DNA from 2 places in the Alcanivorax sp. genome. Region 2 is predicted to be linked to the other one. Evidence: predicted binding sites of a transcription regulator. Region 2 holds the regulator's gene; the other holds the start of a gene.
The links. Region 2 encodes sigma-54, which starts transcription at its own class of promoters, with help from an activator protein. Its sites were predicted from a motif close to TGGCACNNNNNTTGCTNT; they were not measured.

Region 1: a site for sigma-54 is predicted at 1,166-1,183, ahead of nirB (nitrite reductase large subunit NirB). Genes of this name have one in related genera too.

The regions. Positions count from the first base shown of each region.
Region 1 is NZ_CP080267.1:399,599-414,692, reverse strand. Features, by position in the region: gene nirB (nitrite reductase large subunit NirB) at 1-1,127, opposite strand, end outside; gene KZ772_RS01805 (MFS transporter) at 1,450-2,922, shown strand; gene KZ772_RS01800 (NarK family nitrate/nitrite MFS transporter) at 3,167-4,636, shown strand; gene KZ772_RS01795 (bifunctional protein-serine/threonine kinase/phosphatase) at 4,839-6,536, shown strand; gene KZ772_RS01790 (hypothetical protein) at 6,983-7,396, opposite strand; gene KZ772_RS01785 (hypothetical protein) at 7,712-7,849, opposite strand; gene KZ772_RS01780 (hypothetical protein) at 7,981-8,499, opposite strand; gene KZ772_RS01775 (transglutaminase-like domain-containing protein) at 8,499-11,576, opposite strand; gene KZ772_RS01770 (Ig domain-containing protein) at 11,595-15,094, opposite strand, start outside.
Region 2 is NZ_CP080267.1:3,602,610-3,617,703, reverse strand. Features, by position in the region: gene KZ772_RS17010 (DUF4139 domain-containing protein) at 1-899, opposite strand, end outside; gene hisC (histidinol-phosphate transaminase) at 1,293-2,366, opposite strand; gene hisD (histidinol dehydrogenase) at 2,363-3,703, opposite strand; gene hisG (ATP phosphoribosyltransferase) at 3,877-4,521, opposite strand; gene murA (UDP-N-acetylglucosamine 1-carboxyvinyltransferase) at 4,533-5,795, opposite strand; gene KZ772_RS16985 (BolA/IbaG family iron-sulfur metabolism protein) at 5,835-6,089, opposite strand; gene KZ772_RS16980 (ABC transporter substrate-binding protein) at 6,215-6,859, opposite strand; gene KZ772_RS16975 (KpsF/GutQ family sugar-phosphate isomerase) at 7,132-8,100, shown strand; gene KZ772_RS16970 (HAD hydrolase family protein) at 8,101-8,604, shown strand; gene lptC (LPS export ABC transporter periplasmic protein LptC) at 8,601-9,158, shown strand; gene lptA (lipopolysaccharide transport periplasmic protein LptA) at 9,142-9,699, shown strand; gene lptB (LPS export ABC transporter ATP-binding protein) at 9,696-10,421, shown strand; gene KZ772_RS16950 (RNA polymerase factor sigma-54) at 10,677-12,143, shown strand; gene raiA (ribosome-associated translation inhibitor RaiA) at 12,183-12,482, shown strand; gene ptsN (PTS IIA-like nitrogen regulatory protein PtsN) at 12,499-12,972, shown strand; gene rapZ (RNase adapter RapZ) at 13,082-13,933, shown strand; gene KZ772_RS16930 (HPr family phosphocarrier protein) at 13,942-14,211, shown strand; gene mgtE (magnesium transporter) at 14,368-15,094, shown strand, end outside.

The sequences.
Region 1 (15,094 bases), 760 kb from region 2:
TCGCCCACCAGTACTGCGCCCAGCAGTTTCTTGCCGCACTCGCTAATCACTGCCTTCTTGTAAATACCCGCAGTCTGGTCCATGAACACGGTGCTGCGTGAGCCCGGGGTGTTGCCATGGGCATCACCGATGGAGGCCACATCCACGCCCATCAGTTTCAGTTTGGTGCTCATGTCAGCACCGGTGAACTGCTGCTCGCACTTGCCCATCAAATGTTCGGCGGCGATCTCCGCCATCTGGTAACCCGGCGCTACCAGACCAAAGATGCGGCCTTCCCACAGCGCCACTTCGCCGATGGCATAAATGCTGTCATCGGAGGTGACACAGTGGTTGTTCACCACAACACCGCCACGCTCACCGATATCCAGCTCGCAGGCACGGGCCAGTTCGTCCTGGGGACGAATACCGGCAGAAAACACAATAACGTCGGTTTCCAGGTGCTTGTCGTCACCGAAGTTCATGCGGTGCTTGCAGGTTTCGCCGTCGACAATGTCTTTGGTACCGGTGCTGGTGTGCACGGTGACGCCCAGTTCATGGATCTTGTCCTTGAGCAGGCCACCACCAAAGTCATCCACCTGCACGGCCATCAGACGCGGCGCGAACTCCACCACATGGGTTTGCAGGCCCAGATCGTGCAGGGCCTTTGCCGCTTCCAGACCCAGCAGACCGCCACCCACCACGGTGCCGACCTTGCTAGTTTTACTGGCAGCAATAATGGCATCCAGATCATCGATGGTGCGGTACACGAAACAGTTGTCCCGATCGTTGCCTGGAATCGGCGGCACGAACGGATAGGAACCGGTAGCCAGCACCAGTTTGTCGTAACTCAGGGTCTCACCGGTATTGGTGGTTACGGTGCGTGCCGCACGATCAATGGCGTCCGCCTTGGTATTCAGCTTCAGCGTAATGTCGTGCTCGGCAAAGAACCCCTGCGGAACCAGTGACAGGTCCTCGGCGGTCTTGCCGGAAAAGTAGCTGGTTAGCCCCACGCGGTCATAGGCCGGCAGCGGCTCGGCACACAGTACGGTAATGTCGAAGTGCTCGCGGCCACCCTGGGCCACCAGAGACTCCAGATAACGTTGACCCACCATGCCGTGGCCAATAAGTAGAAGTTGTTGCTTTGCCATAAGGCTCACCCTCGCGGTGCATGACTGACGCCCTGACCAAAGCAACCCTTGTGCCAACTTTGCAAGATACTGTTTTATATTGGTTTTTTGCCATTACCAGGCAATAACCACAGAAAAACTGCTTTCTTTTAATGCGTGCGTGCACGAGAAAAATGCACATTTTCATGCACCCTAATGGCACAAAAACGCTCCTGATTTGCGCACCGGTTTGGTTGTTCACGACTCTCCACGGGCATTTATCAATAGAAAACAACAAGTTAGCCAGGCGGCACAGAAGTTGCTCATTGCTACGCATCGTTAATCGCCCATGCATGGAGTCGTCATGAGCGCAGAAAGACTGAATCTGCTTAACCTGTCCCTTCCCCGCATTCGCCTGCTGCACCTGAGTTGGCTGGCCTTCTTTATCAGCTTCGCACTGTGGTTTTCCCACGCGCCGCTGATGGGCCATCTGCGCGAGGTGTTTGATCTGAGTAGCGAACAGGTAAAAGCCCTGCTGATTCTCAATGTAGCTCTGACCATCCCGGCACGGGTCGTGATCGGCTCGCTTGTGGATCGCTATGGGCCACGGATTGTGTTCGGTACATTACTTATCGTCGCGGCTTTTCCATGCTGGGCCTTTGCCATGGCCAACAGCTTTGAACAGTTGGCCGTGACACGCCTGCTGCTTGGCTTTGTTGGCGCGGGATTTGTGGTCGGCATCCGGCTTATCAGCGAATGGTTCCCGGCCCGGGAAGTGGGCCTGGCCGAAGGCGTCTATGGCGGCTGGGGCAACTTCGGCGCTTTTGCCTCCTATGTCACCCTGCCCTCCCTCGCCCTGCTGTTCGGCGGCGAAGATGGCTGGCGCTGGGCGATCGCCTGCACCGGTATCCTTTCTTTTCTGTACGGTCTGATCTTTCTCTGGCGCGCCCGTAACACGCCGGCCGGAGCCTCCTACTTCAAACCCAAGAAGGCCACAGCGCTGGAAGTCAGTAACCGACGTGACCTGTTCTTCTACATAGGGGCCAGCCTGCCACTGTACCTGGCCTTGTTTGTCATCGTCTGGCGCCTGGGGCCCCAGGGCTTTGACCTTTATGGTGTAGGCACACAGGGGGCGGCAGCCGCCTTTGTGCTGGCCCTGGCCGCTATTCAGTTTTCCCAGATATGGAAAGTGAACAAGGAACGCCTGCAACAGCCCGCACCGGAGCAGGACAGCTACCCCTTCAAACAGGTGGCCATTCTTGATTTGTCCTACTTCATTACCTTTGGTGCCGAATTGGCGGTCAAATCCATGCTGCCACTGTTTTTCCTGGATACCTTTGCGGAAGTGACGCCGGTAACAGCCGGTCTGCTGGCATCGGGCTTTGCATTCACCAACCTGATAGCCCGCCCCGGTGGCGGCTGGCTGTCCGATCGCATTGGCCGAAAGAAATCCTTGAGTATTCTGATCACCGGCCTGTTGCTCGGCTTTCTGCTGCTCAGCCAGATCGACAGCGGCTGGCCGGTGCTCCTGGCGATGGCCGCCACCATGGTCTGTTCCTGCTTTGTGCAGGGTGGCGCCGGTGCCGTATTTGCCACCGTCCCCCTGATCAAGCGCCGGCTGACAGGCCAGATCTCAGGCATGGTGGGCGCCTACGGCAATGCTGGCGCCGTCATTTTTCTGACCGTACTGACCTTTGTGGACGCCAGCACCTTCTTCCTGGTGATTGCCGCCAGTGCCGCCCTGGTGCTGGCTGCTGTCCAGTTTCTGAATGAGCCCAAAGGACACATCGCAGAAGTAGACGAAGATGGTCGCGTACAACTGATCGAAGTGGGCTGAACAGCATAACGGCCGGGCTCACCATATCGAGCCCGGTCGTGCACCAGTCATGCCCACGCTTCATGCCTCAAAACAGGATGACTTCCAGGCAGCGAATCGTGCTCCAGCCTCATTCTGCCGCACCAAATTTCATCATTTTTCATGCACCAATATATTTTCCATTAAAAAACAACAACTTAAAAAGTGGCACAACCCTTGCTTAATCACTGAAACCGCCGAACACATCCGTTGTGATGGAGTGATCATGAGCACAGACAAACTGAACATCCTGAATTTTTCCGCACCACGCATCCGCCTGTTGCATCTTAGCTGGCTGGCCTTCTTTATTACCTTTGTTGTCTGGTTTTCGCATGCCCCGTTAATGGGGCACCTGCGGGAAGCCTTCGACCTCACCGCCGACCAGATCAAGGCGTTGCTGATTCTCAACGTGGCGCTGACCATTCCCGCCCGGGTGGTTATCGGTTCCCTGGTAGATCGCTTCGGCCCCCGGCTGGTGTTTGGCTCGCTGCTGATGCTGGCCGCACTTCCCTGCTGGGCGTTTGCTCTTTCCACCACCTATGAACAGCTGGCGGTAACCCGTCTGCTGATGGGCTTTGTGGGAGCCGGCTTTGTGGTGGGCATCCGCCTGATCAGCGAATGGTTCCCGGCCCGGGAAGTGGGCCTGGCAGAAGGCGTCTATGGCGGCTGGGGCAACTTCGGTTCCGCCGCAGCGGCGATTACCCTGCCGTCCCTCGCGCTGCTTTACGGCGGTGATGACGGCTGGCGCTGGGCCATTGCCACCACCGGCGCGGTGGCCTTTTTGTACGGCATGTTCTTCCTCTGGCGGGCACGCAATACCCCCCAAGGCTCCTCTTACTTCAAGCCGAAGAAAGCCGGTGCCCTGGAAGTAAGCACCAGGAAAGACCTGTTCTTTTACCTGGCCATGAGCCTGCCCCTGTATATCGCGCTGCTGGTCATTGTCTGGCGCCTCGGGCCCACCAACCTGAATCTGTTCGGCCAGACCACACAGATACTGCTTGGCGCCCTGATTATCAGCCTGGCGGTGGTTCAGCTTGGCCAGGCCTGGCGAGTAAACCGTGAACACCTGAAGGAAGGCGTGCCCGAGCACGACCGCTACAGCTTCAAACAGGTGGCGATTCTGGATCTGGCCTATATGGTGACTTTCGGCTCCGAGCTGGCGGTGGTGTCCATGCTGCCCCTGTTCTTTACCGATACCTTCAGCCTGAGCGCGGTGACCGCCGGTCTGCTGGCCTCCGGCTATGCCTTCATGAACCTGGTGGCACGCCCCGGCGGTGGCTGGGTGTCCGACAAGTTCGGGCGCAAGAAATCCCTGGCCATTCTGCTCTGCGGCCTGATGCTGGGTTACGGGCTGATGAGCCAGATCGGCAGCAGCTGGCCTATTGCCCTGGCAGTGGTTGCCACCATGTGCTGCTCATTCTTTGTGCAGGCCGGTGAAGGGGCCGTGTTTGCCACCGTGCCATTGATTAAGCGCCGCTTGACCGGGCAGATTGCCGGCATGGTGGGCGCCTACGGCAATGCTGGCGCCGTCATCTTCCTGACCGTGCTGACCTTTGTGGATCCGTCCACCTTTTTCCTGGTGATTGCCGCCAGTGCCGCCGTGGCCCTGGCTGCCGTACAGTTCCTGGATGAACCGAAAGGACACATTGCGGAAATCGACGAGAAAGGCGAAGTTCAACTCATTGAGGTGGGCTAATGAGACAAGCTACACGCTGCAAGCCTCGAGCTACAACGCGTTTGGATATTTCATAAACCCCGAACGTTACGAGCCGCGCCCGGCACCCGGAGCGCGGCCACGTGCCATGAAAATACAATCAGGCCAGGGTCGCGTTGCAGCTTGAAGCTTGTAACTGCAGGGATTGAGTGAGAAACCCGTGCCAACCCAAGGAGAGTTGAGGATGGATGTATCCACCGCCGCTGAAAACACCACCGAGCCAGATCTGCACCCGCAGGTCCGCATCGGGCAATACAGCGATGCCGGCCAGAAGTTGCATAACCAAGATGCCCTGGCAATGCAGATCCCCGATGGCCCTCTGTTGCGTACCAAGGGCATCGTCGCGGCCCTGGCGGATGGGCTCTCCAGCGCTGGTGCAGCCCGGGAAGCTGCCGAGTCCTGTGTGCTGGGCTTTATCAGTGACTACTACGCGACTCCCGCCCTGTGGAGTGTTCCTCGCTCCGCACAACGGGTTCTGGAAGCCCTGAATCGCTGGCTTTGCCGGCAAACCCAGGCAGGGGAAAGTCACCTTTGCACTTTGTCCCTGTTAATTTTTCGCTCATGCACAGCCCATTTATTCCAGGTGGGAGATTCGCGCATCTGGCGACTGCGCAATGACCGACTGGAGTGCCTGACCAGGGACCACAGCCGCATCATTGGCGACAACCGCCAAGTGCTCACCCGGGTCATGGGTGGTGATACCCGCCTGGATGTGGATTACAGCAGCAGCGATTTACAGGTGGGAGATGTGTTCCTGCTCACCAGTGACGGCGTACACGGTTTCCTCTCCCGCGCCCGCATGCAGGGAATTCTGCGTGGCAGTGGACAGCCGGAAGTGGCCGCCCGCAGCCTGGTGGAAGCGGCCCTGGCCAGCGGTAGCGATGACAACCTGAGCTGTCAGGTGCTGCAGGTAGATGGCCTGCCCGACGCCAGTGCCGACGAAGCCCTGCGCCAGCGCGGCAGCCTGCCACTGCCGCCGCCACTGAGCCCCGGTATCCGTGTGGACGGTTTCACCGTAAAGCGGGAGCTGTATGCCAGTGTGCGCAGCCACCTGTATCTGGTGGAAGATGAAACCGGCAAGCAATCGGTACTCAAGACACCGTCGGTGAATCTGGAAGACGACCGGGATGCCCTGGAGCGTTTTGTCATGGAAGGCTGGGTAGGCCAGCGCCTGCGCAATGCCCACCTGCTGCGCACCCTGCCCCTGCCGGAGAACCCCAGTTGCCTTTATCAGCACCTGGAGTTCATCGACGGCGTCACGCTGCAACAGTGGCTGAAAGAGCATCCGGACGTGGCGGTGGAAGAAAAACTGTATCTGGCGGATCAGTTACTCAACGGTATCCGTGCCCTGCACCGGGCCGATGTGATTCACGGCGATCTGAAACCGGATAACATCATGGTGGATACCAGCGGTTTGGTACGGATCGTGGATTTCGGCAGTTGCCATTGTCGTGGCATGGAGCAACACAATGCAGGTATTCCCCTCGGCACCCGGGATTACACCGCTCCGGAACTGGTGGATGGCGAAGCCCCCAGCGAACAGAGCGACCTGTTTTCTGCGGCGGTGATCATTCATGAAATGCTCACCGGTGACCTGCCATGGCAAGGCCGCTACGAAAAATCCGCCCACCGCCCCCTGCCGCCCCTGCAGGGTCACAACGCCTTTGTGCCACTGTGGATCAACAACGTGCTGCAGATCGCCCTGCAACGCCAACCCAAACAACGCTTCAGCGATGCCGCCGAATTCCGCGACGCCCTGCGCCGCCCGATACGCAGCAGCAAACCGGCCATCGACAACGACGTCCGGCAGCTTCGTATCTGGAAAGGCATCAGTATTGTGCTGGTGGTGTTGTTGTTGATTAGTGTGGCAGGAGGGTTTTAGTTAACAGTTAACAGTGAATAGTTAACAGCGACGCGATCAGCTTAATAGGGTTTTGCAACGCATGAGGCCGCGCTCAGTATCTGGGCGCGGCCTCATGCGTTTAAGTTGCGGCTACGTGTCTCGCGCAACTATTCACTGTTAACTGTTCACTCTCCCAGAGCGCCCAACTCAAAACGCCGACCATTACTATCCACAAACAACTTCCCTCTTCCTCAAACGCCCATGACTCGGGGCTCCGACGGTGCATCTCTACCAAATAGCGGACTTGCATTGTTTGATTTACCACCTGCTTTGCCCGGTGCTCTGAGTGTCCACGGTCTTGTTATGGCGAACTCACCTGCCAGGACAATCAGATAGCCGGCCAAGAGTTTCTTAATGCCAAAAGGTGATTCAAAATCAATACCAGGCAAATACTATAAAAGCCAAGGAACAAAAAAACATAAAAGCTAAGAACCCCTTATCCATACCAAGATCAAGACAGCTAATACTAGGTTTTTTTCTATCGTAATAAATCCAAATCTTCTTATTAGACAAGGATCGAATATAAATTTTTCTCGCCAACCTAGGGTTTTGCCCAACAAAAAGAGAGGGAAAGCACTATCCTTTATGCCCACCTTATTATTTTTATATCTTTTCCCGTCAACCGTATATTCGTACTGAACATCAACCGATCCCGACACCTCATTACTAACTCTGCTTTTTTTCCATATTTTTTTTATTATCACACCTTTTGTTCTACCCCACTTTCTAATCTTTACGAATAGTACATACCAAAAGAAGCAGCCCATCATAAAGCCAGACATGGTCAAAAAGAAAAACTGGACATAGAAGTTATCGTTATCAAAGGGAAATGGCGTCATTGACACCCCCTCCTGCAAGATATTGCTGCATCTAATATCATTTTCTGTATCTGAGAAACAATCACAAACAATATTGTTGAGAAAATAGAGCCGAGCGAACAATCAGGGATAAGCATAAACTTACCACGCAGCCAGCTCCTGACCAGCAAGGTTCCGTGAAACAGCCCCATCTGCCACTCAGCCACATCTTCCACCGACCAGACCTCTACACGAGCCCGATCTACTTACCACCACATGGTAATAGTTCGACATGACGGCATAAGCACACAGATCGATAGCGAAAAGCTCCACCAGAACCCCCAGCCTGTCTACCACCTACTGGCGGCGATGCTCGTAGTCCTGGCCGGAATAATGATCCTGGCCACACAAGAACGCTCTGCGAACACAGCCACAGATGCAGTGATAATAGGGCACCTCATCCAGAGAGACTTGGGAATATCGGACTCGAGTCATGGAAAGGCCTCCTTGCTGTTCCATAACCACACAATACTGATCAAAAAATCAGTAAATCATCAGAACGCCGCTACTGACCTTGTAGGATATTCTCTAATTCGTGCGTGCCCCGTTGCTTGTCCTTTAGTGAATTATGTTTGACTAGGTAGCTGAAACCTTCGTCTTATAATAATAAAAACGACCCCGTACAGCAGCACTGAAAAATAAACAGCTTCTTCAGCATTCTCTATCCCGGAGTAATAAGCCGCCACCGACCACAATAAAACACCCAAAAATGGCGCACCAACTAAAGAATAAACAGCGACTCTTCTAAGGTTAAAGCCTCTGCTCTTGGATACAGGGCTTACCCTGTTGTTTTTTATACAGACACTAAAGTCGACTATAAAGATAAGCGCAAAAGCTAAAATAGCATCAAAAAAACTAACCGCATGCAAAGAAAAAGATAAATACATACAAAGAAAGCAAGACAAAACAAAAATGAGCATTTCAAAGCCGAACCTTGCACGCCCCAACCCATTTCCATAAATCAATATAAGCTGAAAAACCAGAAAAAAAGCATACAATGTAATCTTTTCGCCTATTCTTCCCGTGGCAAATTGCAAAATCGTAAAAAAAAGCAAAGACAATAAAAACCAAGCGCTCGACTTCATTAATCTTCCCTTTTACAAGTTTGAGTCAACCCCCACGAAACCAAACCACTGAATAGAAAAGCCATTACAGCAGCCGCCCCCTTAATCAAGGCCGATGCTGCCACAATAAATATCAGCCACAGTTTAAAAGCTATTAAAATCATAGCAATGACTAATATTGTAATTGCCACACCAGGACCACAGTTATCGAAATTAAAAACCGCATTAACTCCAGCCCATAGAGCCCCAAAAACTTGCTTAATTACATCAAAGGAAATACCAGCCACCAAGAATTTTTCATCCCCTGAGAATCCTGTATTCCCCCCATTTTCTCCACCGGCGATAAGATAGGCTCCAGCCCCTGTGTGTGAGTCAATCACAGTATACCCAGTAGATTGTCGTCCAAAGAAATTAACAGGCCTCTCATGTGCAGTTACTTCCTTCCCTGCATTCACAGAATTCCGAATATCGCTCTTTATTTCACTGGAAAGCTGTAAATTGGGAAGGGCAATAGACAGGTTATCCTGAGTAATCGTCCAGATCTTCTGGCCCTCAGCCGCCGCAATCTGGACCGCTTTAACCGCACTGATACCATGAGCCGGGGCCTCCTCGGTGCTGAACATCTTCTCCGGCACCAGGTGCTCCATGGCCGACATTCTGGCGCCCTGGGCACGATTGAAGGAAACCCAGCGCTGATGGTCATTTTCCTTATCCACCCGGCTACCTGTCATATGATCCACGTCCATGGTCAGGCCTTCCGCCTTCACATCTCTCGGGACACCAAACCAGTACTGCGGCGTCAAACTCGTTTTGAACAAACCGTAACTCGGCGCACGATAGCCTATGCTGCTGGCTTGCTTCTGGGCGATCTGATCCTGCACGTCGTTCAGGGCGAAGTAGCTCAGAATGGTGCTATACAGCAGGTCACCCACGACTTGCTGCTTGGTCAAGCCGGCAAAGTCCTCTGACTCCAGCTTTTGCTGGGTAGACTCCAGATCGGTTTGCAGGGCTTGCGCCTGTTGCTGGCTGATGCCTTGCAGGTTCAGCGCCAAAGCCCGGTATTCGCCTGCTACAGGTTGGTTACGTGTGGTACGCCAGCCACGGCCCGGTTGCCAATAGCCCATTTCTGAGAGCAGCTCTTCTCCCATTGCCATATTGCTTACTGCGGTGGCCGCGATGCCATCGTCTATGGCGAATTCACCTGTCAGAGCAATCAGATAACCCGGCAAGGTATCCGGTATGTCGTTCGGGTCGATTTCACCGTTTTCATCTGGCTCTGGTAGATAGCTGGCCAGAGTCTCCTCATCGTCAGGGGTGGCCGGCTTGAAAGATAATGAAAGCTTCTTGCCGGCCAGGGCAACTGTCGGCTGCTCGATTCTCAGAAGCTGGGTATCCGGTGTGCCGTACAGGCTGGTATGAAGCTGGTACTGGAATTTCCAGCGCAGGCTGTCCGGCAGTTCGGATGCCACCAGCTTACGGGTCAGTAATTCATAAGGCAGGCTGATTGCCAGTTGTTCGTGGATGACCTCCTTGATGCTGTGCGTGCCCAACACATCGCCTACTGAAGCATCCGGAGCCTGGTTCTCCAGAAAGCCTTCCAACTGGGCGCGATAGTCGGTCAGGGAATCTTCCATGGCTTGCTGCGGAACACCCTGTACCCAGCCTTCCTCTTCGTTGATAGTGCTTTGCTCCTGGATAGTCTGCGCCAGGCCTTCCGCATCGAAGGGCACCTGTTCTTCCAGGGCCATCCCCTCGCTGTATTCATACTGCTTGAAGCTCGCATCCATGGGCACCCAGCTATCGCCTACCCGATGCACGGCACCCCGGCTGGGTTGATAGTCGATCCAGGCTTCTACCCAGACATGCTCCAGCTTCGTATGGCTAACTTTGCCCCCGGAAACCATACCGATGTTGGGAATACCGCCCTGCCCCAAGAGGTTCCCCGCTGCTTCCGGGGTGTTCACGTTTCCCACCCAGTTCATCACCTTGTCGGCAGGCATTTGTACGGTACCAAAGGCGTAGCGGGCCGGAATGTTGGCCGCCCGCAGCAGCGAGATGAGCAGACTGGCAGTGTCGAAAGCGTTGCCCTTGCCATGTTGCAAGGTGTATTCCGCCCCCTGTATGGAGCCGTAACTGGGGATAAACTCGATATTGTTGCGTACCCACTGGTAGATCTTTACCGGGTCATCGTCCAGCTCTTCAGCTTTTGCGCTGATGGCTTCGGAAAGGGGTGCGTCCAGCGTTGCGGCCAAGTCATCTTCGGTGGGGCCGCCGGGGTTGCCCAGCATATCAGGAGTGATGACATTACTAGCCAGTTGCACTCCCTGCTCGAAAAGCGGAAACCCGCTGCGGGCGCTCAGCTCGTCGGCGCTTTCCGCCGGTTTTGGCGTTTGGCTCGGGTCCGGGGTGCTCCAGGGCAGATTATTGGGATCGAAAGGATCGCGAGGCTTGCTGAGCGTGAAGCCGTCCATCCATTGTTTCAGGGAAGCTGCTGCTTCCTGTTGTTCGCTGAGGCTTTCCGCGTCAAGCAGGGCTGACAGGCGCGCCTGCATGGCTTCGTAGCGGCTCTGATATTCCGCCTTTGCGTGCTCATTGCGTTGGCGAACCCGGGCAGGCAGGTTCTTGTTTTTCAGTCTCTGCTCTGTTTTCTGGAATGCCTTGAGCGCTTTCTGGTGCAGCTTGTCGGCACGCTTGGCCAGCCAAGCGAGATCACTGGTCTCTTCCAGGGTTAGCTGGCTTAGACCAATGGCAGTCAGCACATTATCCAGTGTGCCCCCTTCATCAGCCAGGCGACGGTCAATTACCGCTTTACGGTCGTTGGTCTTGTCACGCACATGCTTAAGCACTTGGTGCAGGTGCTGGTTCTTGGCCTCCCATTGTGCCTGGCGATGTTGCTCTTTCTGCCGCTCGGTTTCGATGGCCAGGGCCCAGGAAGGCCAGATTACCGCATTGAGGAAGAGCGCCAGAATGCTAATGGCAACGGTTCGGAAGAAGCGGCGTGATTCCCGCAATACTTCGATGGCCGGGGCCTCTTCCAAGGGCTCGCGCTTCACTGTTTCACGGAGTAGACGCTTACCGTAATCCTGATCTGTTCTCATTGTCATTGCTCTTCCCCCTTACTGCCCCAATACGTCCAGAGTGGTCCCCACAGGGCCGTATTCCACCAAGCCTTGATCTGTGCCGACGTCGATTTTCCCCTGCAATCTGATTTCCCCAGGCTGGTCCGGCAGCCTGACCCAGAATTGCCATTGCTGCTCCTGGCCTGCCTCGATATGGAAGGGCCAAAGAAGGCTGCCATCATCCGCTAGGCGGCCTGTACCCGCGTCAACTGCCTCGGTGCCAGACGGCAAGATCAAACTCACCTGACCCGCCACAGGTAGACCCTGGTTGGTCAGCGTTAAGCTCAACGGGATCACCTTTCCTGCCACGGGAGACAGCGCTTGCGGGTGGATATGATCGAGAGCATGGGTAATCAGACTTGCCTGGGTACTTTCAAGCCCCGCGACAGTGGCTTCCGCCAGGACATCGAAGCCCATGTAGACGCCCCGCCCCTGCCCATAGGCATAGTCGGTGACGGATACGCCCCCTGACGGCAAATAATGCGCCAGCGCATTGGCGCCATTCAGTTGTACACGCAGTGGTTTGCCGTGGAGAGCCAGAGAAAAGCTGTCCTCTCCGGCATGGATGGGCGAATCACCCAGAGCGATCCCCCGAACTTTGGGTAGCTTGCCACGAGCGCTGATGCCCAAGGCTGATTCCAGCCGGCCATTACGCTTGTCGTGATACCCGGCATAGAGCAGTCCGGCGCCATCAGCTACGGCCTCGACCAGCTCATGTTGTGTGCTTTCCGGTATTTTGACCGCTTCATGGAACAAGCCATAAACGGTATAACCACCGGTCTCGAACTCGCGAACGAAGTCGTCCGCCGTGCTGACCAAGGTATAGGACCAACCAGCCTCTTCCAGCAATTGCTGCAGGAAGCGACGCTGAGACAAGGCGGTGGGTGCGCCATCCGAGTCATAGGGTTCAGCGCTATCAATCGCCAGCACCTGATCTATGATATAGCTTTCCTGTTGCAACCCGGGATACAGCGATTGGCAGTCAGGGGTCAGCAGTCCACTGTCATGCAAAACGGGATTACCATTCTGCCAATGGGTTGCCACAACCCGGACAGGAGACGACAACTCTGCCTGGTTAACTGGCGCCAACGTGAAGGCCACATGGCTGGCACTGCTTCGCAGTATTGCCACATCGGCCTTGGTGCCCGGGTTGTTGTTAAGTACGCCAGAGGCTTGGCCTATCGACACCGTTTCAGCATCAAGAAGATCGCCGCCGGCGGAGTAGACTTCCAGCAGGACCTGATCCCGGGGAAGCAGCACGACATCAGGCTGGAAGTGCAGATCCAACTGACCCACACCCTGACAAGATCCTACTGCCGCCCCATCGACCAAGGCCAGCAGGCGCCCCCTGCCCTCAAGGGCAAAGGCTGCTGGTAGTTTGTCGGCGATGGAGAAGGTACGAGAGGCAAGAATACGCTCATTGCCACCCACATGAGTTGTAAGGACAGCCGCATAGGTCGCACCAATGGGGGCCAAGGCAAGCCACGACTGGCTACTTGCATCACTCTCCTCAATGGGGAGTTCATCCACACTATTTTGCCACTGAGCGACTACTTGTTCTGTTTCAGGGTCGACAATGGAGAGAGTTACCGGGACATCCGCCATGTCCGCGTTACCCTCATTACTCACTGTAGTATTGATAGTCAGGTACTCGGATCGAAACACCGGATCCGCATTGATCTGGATATCACCCTGCAACCCTGCGCCATCCATCGCAGTTGACAGGACTTCAAAGCCGGTATGCGCTTCTGCCAGCAGGCTTTCCTGCTGATCACGCACCTCCAGGGTCAGGGTATAGTCGCCTGGGCTGACGCCATCCAGCTCAATACGGTATTCAATATCATGGAACCCCTGCGGACCGATTTGTGGCAGGTTTGCTTCCTGCTCCCAAACCTTTTCGCCATCTGGCGCATACAACGCGGTGTGGGCCAAGGCTTCATTTAACTGCGCATTCAATGCCGGATTACTAATGCGGTCCTGAACTGTCACTGTTTCGCCCGGGAAGTAACCAGGCTTATCGGTATGGATGCTGGCCGCGGTTTGCGCCTGATCAGCGGAGACTATCTCGAATGGGCTTACCGCTTCATCGATCTTCAATCCATTCTGATCGAACAATGCAATGTGGGCCACATATTCACCGACATAAGCAGACCCTGTGTTCCAGGTAACTGGGGAAAGGGTTTTATGCTCTCCGTCAGACAAATAGATATCACTGAAATAGCGGACATCATTAACCAGATTTCCCGCAGCATCATGGATGGAAATCTGTGCATCTACCACTGAATCGAAACTGCTCAGACTGGTTACCGTCGAGCCTATTTCGACAAGCTGATTCGATGAATAAGTAAACCGATCGGTAGTGATAGATTGTTTGTAGGCGGATGCCAACACCTTAGCGAATTGCGGCTCCAGGTCTCGACGGACTCGGTTGCCGTTTATATCTTCATAGGTAAGCACAATAGATTGGGTTACCAGCCGATCCTCTCCCGGTATGGGATTACGAAGCAGCACGCCGAAATCCAGGGCAGCCTGCTCCCCCGTACCAAAGGTAGGGAAATCCCACTCGACCCGGGTTCCATTCTCATCACTTTCAATGCGGTCAGGCGGCACCTGGAAGCTACCCGAATTTATCTCAATGTCGGTTTTCCCCAGCAGCGCCGACACAGTTACATCGCGGATTTCTGCCTCGATAACCTTGATTTTAACGGGATGAGGAAGCGCAGCTCTGCCACGATCATCAATTGCAGTGAAGGTAATGATATGTTCGCCCTGCTGGGCCTCTGTTGGAGTCCAGTTCAGTGTCCCCGTTGCCGGATTCCCCGGCATTGACGTCAAGTTGGCCCCTGAAGGCAGGCCAACATGATCTACAGAAACGGCATCCGAAGTATCCGGATCTGTTGCTCTAAGATCTAATGAAAAGGGCCTGTTAGCTGGTGCCAAAATTGTAGTATTCGCTGGCGGAGTAGGTGGAATAGTGAATTGAGGTGCCGCATTATCGGCAAAATCCTGTACCTGAATCAGGAAATCGATCGCCGTTGAGCTTTTGGCTTGGCCATCGCTACCGATATCTTCCATTTTCACTTGCAGTGCATACATGCCCAAAGCAGCGCTGGATGGAATTTCCCATCGAACAATCCCCGTTTCAGAATCAATCTTGATTGGGAATGAGCTCCCCCCTGGCAGTGCCCCAATCGAAGACTCCGAACTGGGAGAGAAACTCCAGCGAAGAGGATCTCCATCATCGCGTGCAGGAACGGAGAATGTGCAAACGTCTCCACGTGGGCAAGTCACAATCGGAGGAAGATTGCTGGAAGGAGGGGTATTCGGCACTGACAGATCCACTGACGCACGCACCAGGAAACTACTTGCCGGGTTACGCAATCCACCAATCCTGCAACACCCACTCGCACTCATGATCCATGGCTGACCATTTGTGTTAACCGGTGCAGGATAGGTTTTTCGAATTGCACTATCGCCCGTCTGGGTTGATTTGCTTA
Region 2 (15,094 bases):
TCGGCCATCACCGCCCGCAATGATTGTTTGCGCATTTCCGGCTGAGGGGTGGCCAGACGCACGATCCAGGGCTGCGGGTCCGGCAGATGACGGTAGCCCGCCGGCACCAGCCCCAGGGTGGCGCGGACATTCTGCCAGTCCTCGCCGGTGTGATTATGGATCTGCGCAATACCGGTCACCGCCACGGCTTCATTGCTGCTGTCCAGGTCCACCCGCAGCTGATTCTGCCAACCGGCCTGGCCGGTAAAGTACTGCAGCTCAACCTGCGCGGTGGCGGGCTTGTCGGTACCGACAGAGAGCACCAGTTCGCGGCTGCGTGTCTGCCCCTGGCCCAGTTGCTGTCGTTCCTGGCGCAGGGCATCCAGTTGCTGTTGCTGGTCGTGACGCACCACCGCCCGCTGGTTGATGGCCGCCTGACGCTGTTCCACCGCCTTGCCGATAGACACCCAGGCGCTGGCCCACTTTTCCACCGGCACCTGGGCAAACACCGCCTGCCCCTGGGGAGCCTGCCCCATCAAGGATTGCAGGTGATTGATCTGCTGCTGGTCCAGCGCATCCGCTGCCTTGGCAGCGGCCATGGTGTGTTCCAGCTCGCGGATGGCCGCATCCAGCTCGGCCCGACGGACCGACACATCGGCGTCGTTGATAGCAAAGCCCTGACGAACCCCCAACAACCGGGCGCCCTTCACCGCCACCTGCAAGCTGTCCAGATCCAGCTCCGGTAGATCACTGACCACCAGTTGGTGCTCCCCGGCGGACAGGGACTGGCTGAGAGTGCGAGTGAGATGGGCCTGGGAGGGAAACAGCACCGCTTCGCTCACCGGCGCGGTGACGTTGAAATCAGCGGCAAAAAGGGGCGCCGGCAGCAACGCGCAGGCAAGCAATAACGATGGTTTCATTATTCGGGTCCTTTCCGTTGGACGATACCTGTTAGTACCGCAGGTATGGGGAAAGGTTCAAGCGGGGAGTGTTGCGGCACTGGCTTCCGCGATCTTCCTGTGTAGAAAAAATTTATTTACCACAGAGGACACTGAGAAAAAGATAAACCCCGGCGGGCCGCGTAGGGTGCACTGAGCCTAAGGCGAACTGCACCGGATGGTTGGGCAATGGTGCAGTTCGCCTTAGGCTCAGCGCACCCTACGCATTCTGTAATGGATGTTTTATCAACGGCGGGATCGCGCCGCCAGCGACGCTCCTACAGGAGAGGCTTTCACCACAGGATACCTAGCCAGCCTTTTTCTCGGTGTGCTCTGTGCCCTCTGTAGTAAAAATCAGATTTGCTGCGGCGGAGATCAGAGCAACGTGTCCAGCGCGTCAATCAACGCCTGGTTCTGCTCTGCGGTGCCCACGGTGATGCGCAGGTAGTCGGCGATGCGCTCGGGTTTGCCGAAGTGGCGCACGATGATGCCCTGCTCGCGCAGGCCCTGGGCCAGGGAGGCACCGCTGTGTTGCGGGTGGTGGGTGAAGAGGAAGTTGGCCGCTGACGGCAGGCTTGCAAAGCCCCGTTGGTTGAGCTGTTCGTTGAGCCAGTCACGCTGACTGATTACCTGCTCACAGCCCTGCTCGAACCATTCCTGATCCTCGAAGGCAGCCACACCAGCGGCAATGGCCAGACGGTCCAGCGGGTAGGAATTGAAGCTGTCCTTGATGCGGTTAAGCCCATCAATCAGCGCTTCATCGCCCACTGCCAGACCGATGCGCAGCCCGGCCAGGGAACGGGACTTGGATAATGTCTGGGTGACCAGCAGATTCGGATAACGGTTGACCAGGCTGATGGCCGTGTCACCCCCGAAGTCGATGTAGGCTTCGTCAATCACCACCAGGGTTTCTGTATTGCCCTGCAGCAGACGCTCAATATCGCTCAGCGGCAGCAACTTGCCGGTGGGGGCATTGGGGTTGGGGAAGATAATGCCACCGTTGGGCCGGAGGTAGTCCTCCACATTGATGGACAGCGTCTCGTCCAGCGGCACCGCGTCATAATCAATCTGATAGAGGCCGCAATAGACTTTATAGAAGCTGTAGGTAATGTCCGGAAACAGCAGCGGCTCGTCCTGGCGGAAAAAACCCATGAACAGATGTGCCAGCACTTCATCCGAACCATTGCCAACAAATACCTGAGAGCGCTTGATGCCGTGGCCTTTGCCAGAATAGTAATCGGCAATGGCTTGCTTGAGCTGACTGCTATCCGGATCCGGGTACAGACGCAGACGATCGTCCGCCTCGGCACGAATCGCCTCGATCACCCTGGGCGATGGGCCCAGTGGGTGCTCGTTGGTATTCAGCTTTACCAACTTGTCCATCTTCGGCTGTTCGCCGGGGACATAGGGTTCCAGTTGGTGAACGAAGTCGCTCCAGTATTTGCTCATAGGTCTTTGTCGTCCGACGCCCGACGTCTGACGTCCGACGCTGTGTTGATTCTGTACTCGGCACTGCGCGCGTGGGCGGTGAGGCTTTCGCCGCGGGCCAGGGGTGAGGCGATTTTTGCCAGTTCGCTGGCGCCCTCCGGGGAACAGCCGATCAGCGAGCTGCGCTTCTGGAAATCATAGACACCCAGGGGTGAAGAAAACCGTGCCGTAGCACTGGTGGGCAACACATGGTTGGGGCCCGCGCAGTAATCACCCAGGGCTTCCGGCGTGTGACGGCCCAGGAAGATGGCGCCGGCATGACGAATCTGCTTTGCCCACTGCTCAGCGTCGTCGATGGACAACTCCAGGTGCTCGGAGGCGATAGTATTGGCCAGGTCGATGGCCTGCTGCAGATCCTGCACCTCAATCATGGCACCGCGATTTTTCATGGAAGTGCGGATGATGGTTTCCCGCTCCAGGGTCACCGCCAGTTTTTCCATGGACTCGGCCACCTGTTGCAGGAAGTCGCCATCGGGACTGACCAGAATGGCCTGGGCTTCCTCGTCATGCTCCGCCTGGGAAAACAGGTCCATGGCGATCCAGTCCGGGTCGGTCTTGCCATCGCACACCACCAGAATTTCCGACGGACCGGCGATCATGTCGATGCCCACCTTGCCGAATACCTGGCGCTTGGCTTCTGCCACATAGATGTTGCCGGGGCCGACGATCTTGTCCACCGCAGGCACGGTATCAGTGCCGTAGGCCAGTGCCGCCACCGCCTGGGCGCCGCCCAGGGTGAACAGCTTGTCCACCCCGGCAATGGCCGCCGCCGCCAGCACCATGTCGTTGATCTCGCCATCCGGGGCCGGCGAGACCATGATGATTTCACCCACACCGGCCACCTTGGCCGGCAAGGCATTCATCAGCACCGAGCTCGGGTAGGCCGCCTTGCCCCCGGGCACATAGATACCGGCCCGATCCAGCGGCGTCACCTGCTGGCCCAGCAGGGTGCCGTCGGCTTCGCGGTACTGCCAGGAATCCTGCTTCTGCTTTTCGTGGTAGCGACGCACCCGTTCGGCGGCCGCTTCCAGCGCCTGGCGCTGTTCGGCAGGAATACGGTCCAGCGCCGCCTGCAATTGCTCATGCCCCACCACCAACTCGTCCATGCCGGCCACGTCGCGCCGGTCAAAACGGTTGGTGTATTCCACCAGCGCCGCATCGCCGCGTTTGGCCACATCACGAAGAATGCCACGCACCCGATCCGCCACTTCCTCGTCCCGCTCTTCGGACCAGGCGGTAAGCGCAGTCAGCTTGGCATCGAAATCCGCGTCTTGGGCGTTAAGCCAGGTGGTTTCCATGGTTGGCACCGTTGTCAAAGTCACAGTCTGTTTTTACCACAGAGGGCACAGAGTTCAGTGAGGAGAAGGCGTTTTTTTCTATCACAGAGATCAACAACGCCTGTCGCTCAACGCCACACCAACAGGTGGGCTTTTTATTTTGCGCGCACTGTGAACTCTGTGGTGAAAGGCTTTTAGCCTGCCTTGCGAGCCGCCACCGCCTCAGCCAGCTGATCCAGGATCCCCTGAATATCCCCGTGACGGGTTTTCATGCTGGCACGGTTGACGATCACCCGGGTGGAAATATGGGCGATCAGTTCGGTGGGTTCCAGGCCGTTGGCGCGCAGGGTGTTGCCGGTATCGACGATGTCCACGATGCGGTCGGCCAGCCCCACCAGCGGAGCCAGTTCCATGGCACCGTAGAGCTTGATCACTTCCGCTTGCTTGCCCTGCTGGGCATAGTAAGCCTTGGCCACGTTGACGAACTTGGTGGCCACGCGCAGGCGGCTGCCCACGTCCGGGGCATCCTTCACCGCCGCCACCATCAGCTTGCAACGGGCGATATCCAGATCCAGGGGTTCGAACACGCCATCGGCGCCGTGCTCCATCAGCACATCCTTGCCGGCCACACCAATATCCGCCGCGCCGTGCTGCACATAGGGCGGCACGTCGGTGGCGCGGATGATGATGATCTTCACATCATCGCGGGTGGTGTCGAAGATCAGCTTGCGCGAAGCCTCTGGATCTTCCAGCAACTCAATGCCCGCCGTTTTCAGCAACGGCAGGGTTTCCTTGAGGATGCGCCCCTTGGAGAGGGCGATGGTCAACGGCTTGGTCATTACTTTCTCGATTAGCGTGGGACGCGGCGAATCACAGCGCCCAGCGATTGCAGTTTCTCTTCGATACACTCGTAGCCGCGATCAATGTGATAGATACGGTCTACTGTGGTTTCCCCTTGCGCCGCCAGAGCCGCGATCACCAGGGAAGCGGAAGCACGCAGGTCGGTGGCCATCACCGGCGCACCGGTAAGCTGCTCCACGCCGCGACAGATGGCGGTGTTGCCCTGCACTTCAATATCCGCGCCCATGCGGTTCATTTCCTGCACGTGCATGAAGCGGTTTTCAAAGACCGTTTCCACGATGGTGCCGGTGCCCTCGGCGATCAGGTTCAGGGCCATGAACTGGGCCTGCATGTCCGTTGGCATCGCCGGGTACGGCGCGGTCCGCAGCGAGATTGCCTTGGGGCGACGACCTTCCATATCCAGCTCGATCCAGTCATCACCGGTGGTGATCTTGGCGCCGGCTTCTTCCAGTTTCTGCAGCACCGCATCGAGGATGCCGGGCACCGTGTCCTTGGTCTTGATACGGCCACCGGTGATGGCTGCCGCAATCAGGTAGGTACCGGTTTCGATACGGTCGGCGATGACTTCATGATGACCGCCGTGAAGACGCTCTACCCCTTCAATGGTGATGGTGTCGGTACCGGCTCCGCGGACCTTGCCGCCCATGGTGTTGATGAAGTCAGCCAGATCCACCACTTCCGGTTCCCGGGCGGCGTTTTCCAGGTAGGTAGTCCCTTCCGCCAGCGCCGCCGCCATCATCAGATTTTCGGTACCCGTTACGGTAACCGTATCCATGACGATGCGGGCACCTTTGAGGCGACCTTCCACAGAGGCATGCACATAGCCATTTGCCACTTCAATATCCGCACCCATGGCTTCCAGGCCGCGCAGGTGAATATCCACCGGCCGGGAACCAATGGCACAGCCACCGGGCAGGGAAACAGACGCCTTGCCAAAATGGGCCACCATGGGCCCCAGCACCAGAATGGAGGCGCGCATGGTCTTCACCAGCTCGTAGGGAGCGGTGAGTTCCTTGATGGTAGTGGCGTTCACTTCCACGTTCATGCGGTCGTCGATCACCACGTGGACGCCCATGCGACCCAGCAGCTCGATCAGGGTGGTGACATCCTGCAGATGCGGCAGGTTGCCCACGGTGACCGGCTCGTCGGCCAGCAGGGTGGCGGCCAGGATCGGCAGCGCCGCGTTTTTGGCGCCGGAAATACGGATTTCGCCGTCCAGACGTCGACCGCCGGTGATGATCAATTTATCCATGAACTGTCTCTAGACTTGTCAGAGGGCCGGGCGCATGCCTCAGCCGATACCCATTTTCTGGGCTTTTTCCCACTCGGCGGGGGTATAGGTAATGATTTGCACCGCGTGGATAGTGTTGCTCTGGATCTGCTCGTTGATGGTGGCGTAGACCAGTTGCTGCTTCTTCACCGGCATCAGGCCTTCAAAGGCCGTGGATATGACGCGAATCTGGAACCGGTCGCCGCCGCCTTCCACCGCCACATCGGCATCGTCAAAACCGGCTTCGACCAGCGCTTTTACCTCTTCCGGATTCATGTTCGCTCCTCATCGGGGCCGACAGCGGCCCGAACAGCAAGGAGCGGGCAAATACCCGCTCCTCGGTAAAACGGCAATAATACGCGAGCTGGCGCCCCCTTGCCACGGCGGCACCACCGGAACCATCAGCTCTTCTGGTCGCTATCCTCGATGCCAGCATCAATCTTGGCGTCCGCGGACCAGTTGTCGATTACCTTATCGATGTCGTTGTACTGCTGCATGCCCTGGGCGAACTGACTCTGGAAGGTATCACGCAGATCCAGGCCATTGACGTAGACGTTGATCACCCGCCACTGATCATCCCGCAGGAACAGGGTGTAATAAATCGGCACCGTCTTGCCGGAGTTGGTCTTCACCTCCATGCGCACCCGTGCATAGTCACCTTTGCGATCTCCCTCCTGCATGGGCAGGGTGGTAATCTTCTGACCCTCATAAAGGGTAATGCCGGAGGCATAGGTGTTGATCAGGCTGTTCTTGAACACATCCAGAAAACGGTACTTCTGTTCCTTGCTGGACGGCCCGAAATAATCCCCCATTACCATGCGGGTGATGCGCTTGAAGTCCACCAGATCACCCAGTTCCTCGCGCACCAGCTCCTTGGCCCGATCCGGGTCCGCTTCCAGCTGCTCACGCTCTGCCTCAATGCGGGAGGTCATGCGCTCCACCGCCTCCATCACCACCTGTCGCGGATCACTTTCCGCCGCCGCCAAAGTGGCCATGGCGGTAAGCACCATCGCCAGCCAGATCCGGATAACACGCTGCAAATGCATAAAAAACTCCCTGTTGATGTCCGGCGGTTTTACGGTTTTATGCCGCTGCTGTCCAGCAACACATTGAACCGCGTCTGCCTTATTGGAGTCACAAAGCCCATAACGGTTCCAGATCTGTTGCCTCCATTTTGCAAAGCATTACGAAACCACAAGCAGGCGCTGCCTCATCCACAAAGCCCGATCACGATGCTATTCAGAAGCGCCTTAACACAATTCGGGTCAACGTGACCGGTTCAGCAATGTATAATCAGCCCCGACCAGAGGAGAGTTGAATGAGTCATGACCACATCGGCGTAGGCCGGCGGGTACTGGACATTGAAGCCAGAGCCGTAGAGACCCTGAAAGACAGCCTGGATGACAGTTTTTCCGCCGCCTGCGACCTGATGCTCGGCGCCCGCGGACGTGTCATCGTCACCGGCATGGGGAAAAGTGGCCATGTGGGCAGCAAACTGGCAGCTACCCTGGCCAGCACCGGCACGCCTTCTTTCTTTGTTCACCCAGGCGAAGCCTCCCACGGCGACCTGGGCATGATCACCCCGGACGATGTGGTGCTGGCCCTGTCCAACTCCGGCGAAACTGCCGAAGTGCTGGCCATCCTGCCGGTGATCAAGCGCAAGGGCACCGCCCTGATCGGCATGACCGGCCGCCCGCAATCTGCCCTGGCACAACTCTCTGATGTGCACCTGACCGTGGCGGTCAGCGAAGAAGCCTGTCCGCACAATCTGGCCCCCACCTCTTCCACCACCGCAGCACTGGCCATGGGCGACGCCCTGGCCATCGCCCTGCTGGAAGCGCGCGGTTTCACCCCCGAAGATTTCGCCATGAGCCACCCCGGCGGCAGCCTGGGCCGACGCCTGCTGCTGAAAGTGGACGACATCATGCACGCCGGCGAACAGCTGCCGGTAGTCGCCAGCGGCACCTCGCTCAGCGAAGCGCTGCTGGAAATGACCCGCAAGGGGCTGGGCATGACCGCCATCACCCGGGAAGACGGCACCCTGGCCGGCATCTTTACGGATGGCGATCTGCGCCGCATGCTGGATCGCGACATCGACATCCGCAAGGCCACCATCGACGAGGTGATGGTGGCTCAGCCGATCACCATCGAACCCGGCCACCTTGCCGCTGAGGCCCTGCAGATCATGGAAACCCGCAAAATCAATGGCCTGATGGTCTGTGACAAGGACCACAAGCCTCTGGGCGCCTTCAACATGCAAGATCTACTGCGGGCCGGAGTGGTGTAGATGCCTATGCAACTGTCCTCCGTTGATGCGCAGAATCTGCGCCTGATGGCCTTTGATGTGGATGGAGTGATGACCGACGGTCGCATCTACTTCAGCCCGGAAGGCGAGACCATCAAGGTCTTTAATACCCTGGACGGCCACGGACTGAAGAAACTGGCCGCCAGCGGCGTCACCCTGGCCATTATTACCGGCCGCAACACGCCCATGGTGGCCAGGCGTGCCGCCGACCTGGGAATCGCCCATGTGATCCAGGGCCGCGAAGACAAGGGCGTGGCCCTGGCCGACCTGGCCGAACAGCTGGGCATCGCCGCCAGCGAGACCGGCTATGCCGGCGATGACGAACCGGATGTGAGCGCCCTGCACTGGGCCCAGCTCAGCTTTGCCCCGGCCAATGCCCACGACTGCGCCAAGGAAGCCGCCGACCATATTACCGAGCGGCGCGGCGGTGAAGGCGCGGTGCGAGAAATCTGCGACGCCATTCTGGCGCAACGGAGCCCGGCATGAAGCGCCAGGGCCTGCTCAGCGCCACCGGCATCCTGATGCTGGGTCTGGTGATGCTGATGACCCTGCACGAGTGGGATGACACCTTGCCCGGGCAGGAAGACGGCATCCTCACCGCGCCCGCAATTGTCGCCAAAAGCATAACCGCACGGGCTTTTAGTGAAGAGGACGGCAGTCTCCAGTACTATCTGACCGCCGAGACCCTGACCCAGTATGACCACAACCCGCTCACGGAAATGCAGCAGCCCGAGCTGGAAATGGCCAACGACAAGGGAAGCTGGACCATCGTTAGTGAACAAGGGTTGGTCCAGGAAAATGGCGATCTGATTGTATTCTCCGGCGACGTAAAAGCCCGCAACCAGCAACAGAAAATCACCCTGGACACCCAGGAGTTGCGCTTTCGTAGCGACACCAATATCGCCAGCTCTCCCGGCAGTGTGGACCTGGAATTTGAATCCGGCAAAACCCGCGCAGGCGCGCTGGAGGCCGATCTCGACAAGGGCATTCTGACCCTTGAGCAAGGAGTAAAGAGTGAGTTTGATGCGCCGGCTTCTTAGTGCCTCCAGCCTTATCGCCTTGGCTGTTGCCTTGCCGATCAGTGCCGTGGCCGCCCCGCAGGTGCCGGTATCCGTGACCGCGGATTCCGGACGCTTCGAACAGGACGCGGGCAGCGGTCTTTACCGGGGCAATGTGGAACTGGTCCAGGGAAAACGCAAACTGTTTGCCGACGAAATGCGCCTGTATACCCGCAATGGCGAACTGACCCGCGTGGAAGCCTCCGGCACCCCGGTGCGCATGGAAGAAGGCAAGGACCTGCAGGCCCACGCTAACAACCTGGTCTACGACATCCGCAAACGCACCCTGGTCCTCACCGGAGACGCCTATATTGAGCACCTGGGCAACACCTTCGAAGGCGCCAAAGTGGAATACAGTCTGGACTCCAAGCGAGTAGACGCCAGTAGTGAAGGCGACAAGCGGGTGCGACTGGTGATCCCGGCCGAGAACCAGACACCCGAGCAAGCCCCACCCGCAGACGACAATGAAAACGGCGAGGCGCCCGAAGAGCCCTCCCCCGAGGCGGAGCCAAACACCCAATGAGCCATTTACGCGCCCACCACCTGGCAAAAAGCTATAAGGGCCGCCGGGTTATCGAAGATGTCTCCCTGGACGTGGAAGCCGGCCAGATCGTCGGTTTGCTCGGTCCAAATGGCGCCGGCAAGACCACCTGCTTTTACATGATCGTGGGCCTGGTGGAAGCGGACGCAGGGCGAATCGATATCAACGAGGCAGACATCACCCATCTGCCCATGCATGGCCGCGCCCAGCGCGGCATCGGCTATCTGCCCCAGGAAGCCAGCATCTTTCGCCGCCTGACCGTGGAAGAAAACATCATGGCGATCCTGGAAACCCGCAAGGAGCTGAGCAAGGCGGAACGTCACGAGCGCATGGAAAGCCTGCTCAAGGAATTCCATATCACCCACATTCGCGATTCCCTGGGAATGAGCCTGTCCGGCGGCGAGCGGCGCCGGGCGGAAATCGCCCGTGGCCTGGCCACCGACCCGGATTTCATTCTGCTGGATGAGCCCTTCGCCGGGGTGGATCCGATTTCCGTGAACGACATCAAGGGCATTATCCGCCATCTGAAAGAACGCGGCATCGGCGTACTGATTACCGACCACAACGTGCGCGAAACCCTGGATATCTGCGACACCGCCTACATTGTCAGCGCCGGCCACATCATCGCCTCCGGCGATGCGGATACCATTCTCGGTAACCAGCAGGTACGGGATGTGTATCTGGGGGCGGACTTCAGGCTGTAAAAGGCAGTGAATAGTTAATAGTGAACAGTTCGCGAGGCAGACTTTCTGTCTTTCAAGCCCCGCAGCCGCGCACAAGCCCTAGACGCGGCTGCCTGCACCCAAACGGCGCCACGCCTAAGATCGCGCGCTGTTAACTATTAACTGTTCACTGTTAACTCCCTCCTCCTAGCACACAACAACCCTTGGCACAAATATTGCTTGTCTTACAGATAGACTGCTATTCTCAGGTTTTGGGGACCGACCAGCCTGAGCAGTATGAAGCCAAGCCTACAACTACAAATCGGCCAGCAGCTGACCATGACTCCTCAGCTGCAGCAGGCCATTCGCCTTTTGCAGCTGTCCACGCTGGACCTCCGCCAGGAGATACAGCAGGCCGTGGAAAGCAACCCTTTGCTGGAGCTGGCCGACGATTTCGGTGACGAATCCCTGCCTGACATTGACGAAGAACGTCAGGACGACCAGGAGCTGGATACCGAGCGGGACGATGCCCTGGAAGAGTTCGTGGACGGCGAACCCGGCATCGAAACGGAATGGGACGATGTCTATTCCGGCCAGACCAGAAGCGCCTCCGCCGCCCTACCCGACGATGCCGACGACTGGCAGCAGCGACATAGCGTGGCCGGCAACCTGCAGGACCATCTGCTCTGGCAACTGAATCTGACCCCCATGAGCGATGTGGACCGCATCATCGCCATGACCATTATCGAATCCCTGGACGATCGCGGCTATCTGACCGTTACCGTGGACGACATCGTGGCGATGATGAACGCCCAGGATGACCTGCTCACCGAAGGTGACGAGCTGGAAGCCGACGAAGTACTGGCCGTCCAGCATCGCCTGCAGCAATTCGATCCCGTAGGGGTGGCCAGCCTGGATCTGGCCGATTGCCTGCGTGTTCAGCTGCGTCAGTTACCCACAGACACTCCCTTCCTGGACTATGCCCTGGCCCTTCTGGAGCATCTGGAGCTGCTGGAAAAACACGATTATGCGGCCCTGCGCCGGGTGCTGCAGATCAGCGAGGAGAACCTGCTCGACGCCCTCTCCCTGTTGCGCACCCTGGACCCTGCCCCTGGCGAACAGATCGGTGAGAGCCAGGTGGATTATGCGGTACCGGACGTGATTGTGCGCCAGCATCAGGGCCACTGGCAGGTAAGCCTGAACGAGGAGGTACTGCCCAAGGTCAACCTGCAGCAGCAGTACGCCTCCATGGCCCGCAAGGCCGGGGGCGAGGATGGCCAGTACCTGCGCAACTGCGTGCAGGAAGCCAAGTGGTTCATCAAGAGCCTGCAAAGCCGCCACGACACCCTGCTGAAGGTGGCCACCCGCATTGTTGAAGTCCAGCAGGACTTCTTCGACTATGGGGAAGAAGCCATGAAACCCCTGGTTCTGGCCGACATTGCCGATGCCGTCGAGATGCACGAATCGACCATCAGTCGGGTCACCAACCAGAAATATATGATGACACCCCGCGGCGTCTTTGAGCTTAAGTATTTCTTCTCCAGCCACGTGGGAACAGACGGCGGCGGTGAGTGTTCCTCCACCGCTATTCGTGCCATTATTAAGAAGCTGGTCGCTGCCGAGAACCCCCGCAAACCGCTCAGCGACAACAAGCTTGCCAGCTTGTTGAACGAGCAGGGGATCAACGTGGCGCGCCGGACAGTCGCCAAGTATCGTGAGGCGATGAGAATACCGTCATCCAGCGCCCGCAAGCGTTTGGTGTAGGCGCCGGGACGGCCCAACGAGCAGGTAAAGGAGCCAGCCATGCAAATTAATATCAGCGGTCATCACCTGGAAATTACCGACGCTTTGCGAGCCTACGTAGGAGACAAATTCTCCCGTCTTGAACGGCATTTTGATCAGATTACCAGTGTCCAGGTGATTCTTTCCCCGGAACCCAAGACCCACAAGGCGGAATCCACCATCCATATCTCCGGGGCCGACGTCTTCGCCACCGCTGAAGCAGTGGACATGTACGCTGCCATCGACAAGCTGACGGACAAGCTTGACCGTCAGATCCTCAAACACAAGGAAAAGGCCGTCAGCCACAAACACGGCCACTGACCCCAAAGCGACAATTATGCGAGTTCGCGAACTACTCACCGAAGCACGCACCCATAGCGAGGTGCAGGCCAGCAGCAAGAAACAGCTGCTGGACCAGGTTGCGCAGCTGGCCGCGGCCGGCTGCGACAGCCTCAACGAACAGGAGGTCTTCGATGCCCTGGTAGCCCGGGAAAAGCTGGGCTCCACGGGCATCGGTGAAGGCATCGCTATACCTCACTGTCGTCTTGGTCACTGCCAGCAACCCATCGGGCTGCTGCTGAAACTGTCGACCCCCATCGATTTTGACGCCGTTGACGGTCGCCCGGTGGATCTGGTGTTTGTGCTGCTGGTTCCCCAGGAAAACCCGGAACAGCACCTGAAAACGCTCAGCCACTTGGCGTCCCTGTTCAACGACGACGACTACCGTGCCGAGCTGCGACTGAGCAAGGACGACCACCACCTTTATCACACTGCCGTGGAATCCGAAGCGGAGCTGCGACTGGCATCATGAAGCAACGCAACACACCTTCAGGCATCACCGCCCGACACACCCACGATACCCTCTCGTTTATCGATGTGACGTGCCAACGTGCCGCCAATAGCGTGCAAGCGGTACGACCATGAAACTCACCATTATCAGCGGTCGATCCGGCTCGGGAAAAACCACCGCGCTACAAGCCATGGAAGACCAGAGCTACTACTGCGTCGACAACTTGCCGGTGGGCATGCTCCCAACACTAGCGGAACAACTTGACCAGGGTGAGCTCCCCATAGAGCGAGCGGCGGTAGGCATTGATGCCCGCAACCTGCCGACCCAGTTGTTGGCCTTTGACGCCATCCTGGATGCGCTTCACCTGCAGCAGGTAAAAACCGAAATTATTTATCTGGATGCGGACGACAACACTCTGCTGAAGCGCTTCAGTGCCACCCGGCGGCGTCACCCCCTGGGCGCTCAGCAAGGCTCCGTGGAGGCAGCCATCCAGCACGAGCGGGAATTGCTGTCCAATATTCGCCTGCGTGCCGACCTGGTGATCGATACCAGCAACTATGATGTTCACAGCCTGCGCAACCTGATGCGCGAGCGGGTAGCCAATCGCAGCGCCGCCCTGTCCCTGCAACTGGAATCCTTCGGCTTCAAGAACGGCCTGCCCAACGATGCCGATCTGGTGTTTGACGTGCGGGTACTGCCCAACCCCCACTGGCGGGCCGACCTGCGGCCCTTTACCGGCCGCGATGACGCCATCATCGATTTTCTCCAGCAGCATCAGGCCAGCCACGACATGCTCGATGACATTCATCGCTTTGTTCAGCGTTGGCTTCCGGCCTTTGCCGACAGCGATCGCAGTTATGTGACTGTGGCCATTGGCTGCACCGGTGGCCGCCATCGTTCGGTATTCATTACCGAGCAACTGGCAAAACGGTTACGCGATGAGGGCACCACCCTGCAGGTCCGCCACCGCGAACTGGATTAAGCCACGCAATGATCGAAAAACAACTGGATATCATCAACAAGCTTGGCCTGCATGCCCGTGCTGCCGCCAAGGTGGTCAGCGTGGCTTCACGCTATGAAAGCCGCATTCACGTCATTCATAACGGCAAACCCATCGATGCCAAAAGCATCATGGGGCTGCTGATGCTTGGCGCCGCCAAGGGCACCAGCGTCACCTTTCAGGTCGACGGCAACGATGAAACCGCCGCCATGGAAGAACTCACCGATCTGTTCGCCCGCCGCTTTGATGAAGAAGAGTAAAAAGCCGTTAATCGTTAACAGTGAATAGTGAACAGCTAAAAAATCAAGTACCACATGCCTCGAAGGGCTGTTACTGTGGGCTTATCCAGGCCCGAGCAGCAGCACACATTGTTTTCGCTGTTAACTATTCACTGTTAACTGTTAACTGATTTTTCGATGCCCGCCGAAACCAGCCGTAGCCAGCAACACCACAAAGTCATCAACCGCGCCTTGTCCAGCGGCACCTATACTCAGGTCCGTCAGCTGTTCAATAATCTGCCCGGTGCTGAGGCGGCGCATTTGCTGGAATCCTTCCCTCCCCGGGAACGGGAAATTCTCTGGCAGCTGCTGAGCAAGGATCAGGAAAGCGAAGTTCTCCAGTATCTGGGCGAGGAAGTCCGGGTTGAATTGCTGCGCAACCTGAGCACTGACGAGCTGGTCTCGCTGGTGGAAGAGCTGGATACGGATGACCTGGCTGACCTGTTGCAGGAATTGCCGGACCACGTCACCAGCCAGGTCATGGCCAGCCTGGACGAACAGAATCGTGACCGGCTGGAACAGGTGATGAGCTACCCGGAGGACACCGCCGGGGGCCTGATGAACACGGATGTGATTACCATCCGTCCGGAAATCACCTTCGAAGTGGTGCAGCGCTATCTGCGCCGGCGAGGCGAAATCCCTCGCACCACCGATAACCTGGCGGTGGTCAATCGCCGCAACCAGTTCATCGGGCTGCTCCCCTTGACCAAGGTACTGATCAGCGATCCCGGCACCACAGTGCGGGAAGCCATGATCACTGATACCGAGTCCATTCCTGCCACCCTGCCCGCCCACGAAGTGGCCAAGATCTTCGAACGCCAGGATCTGGTAACCGCCCCGGTGGTGGATGAAGACGGCATGCTGG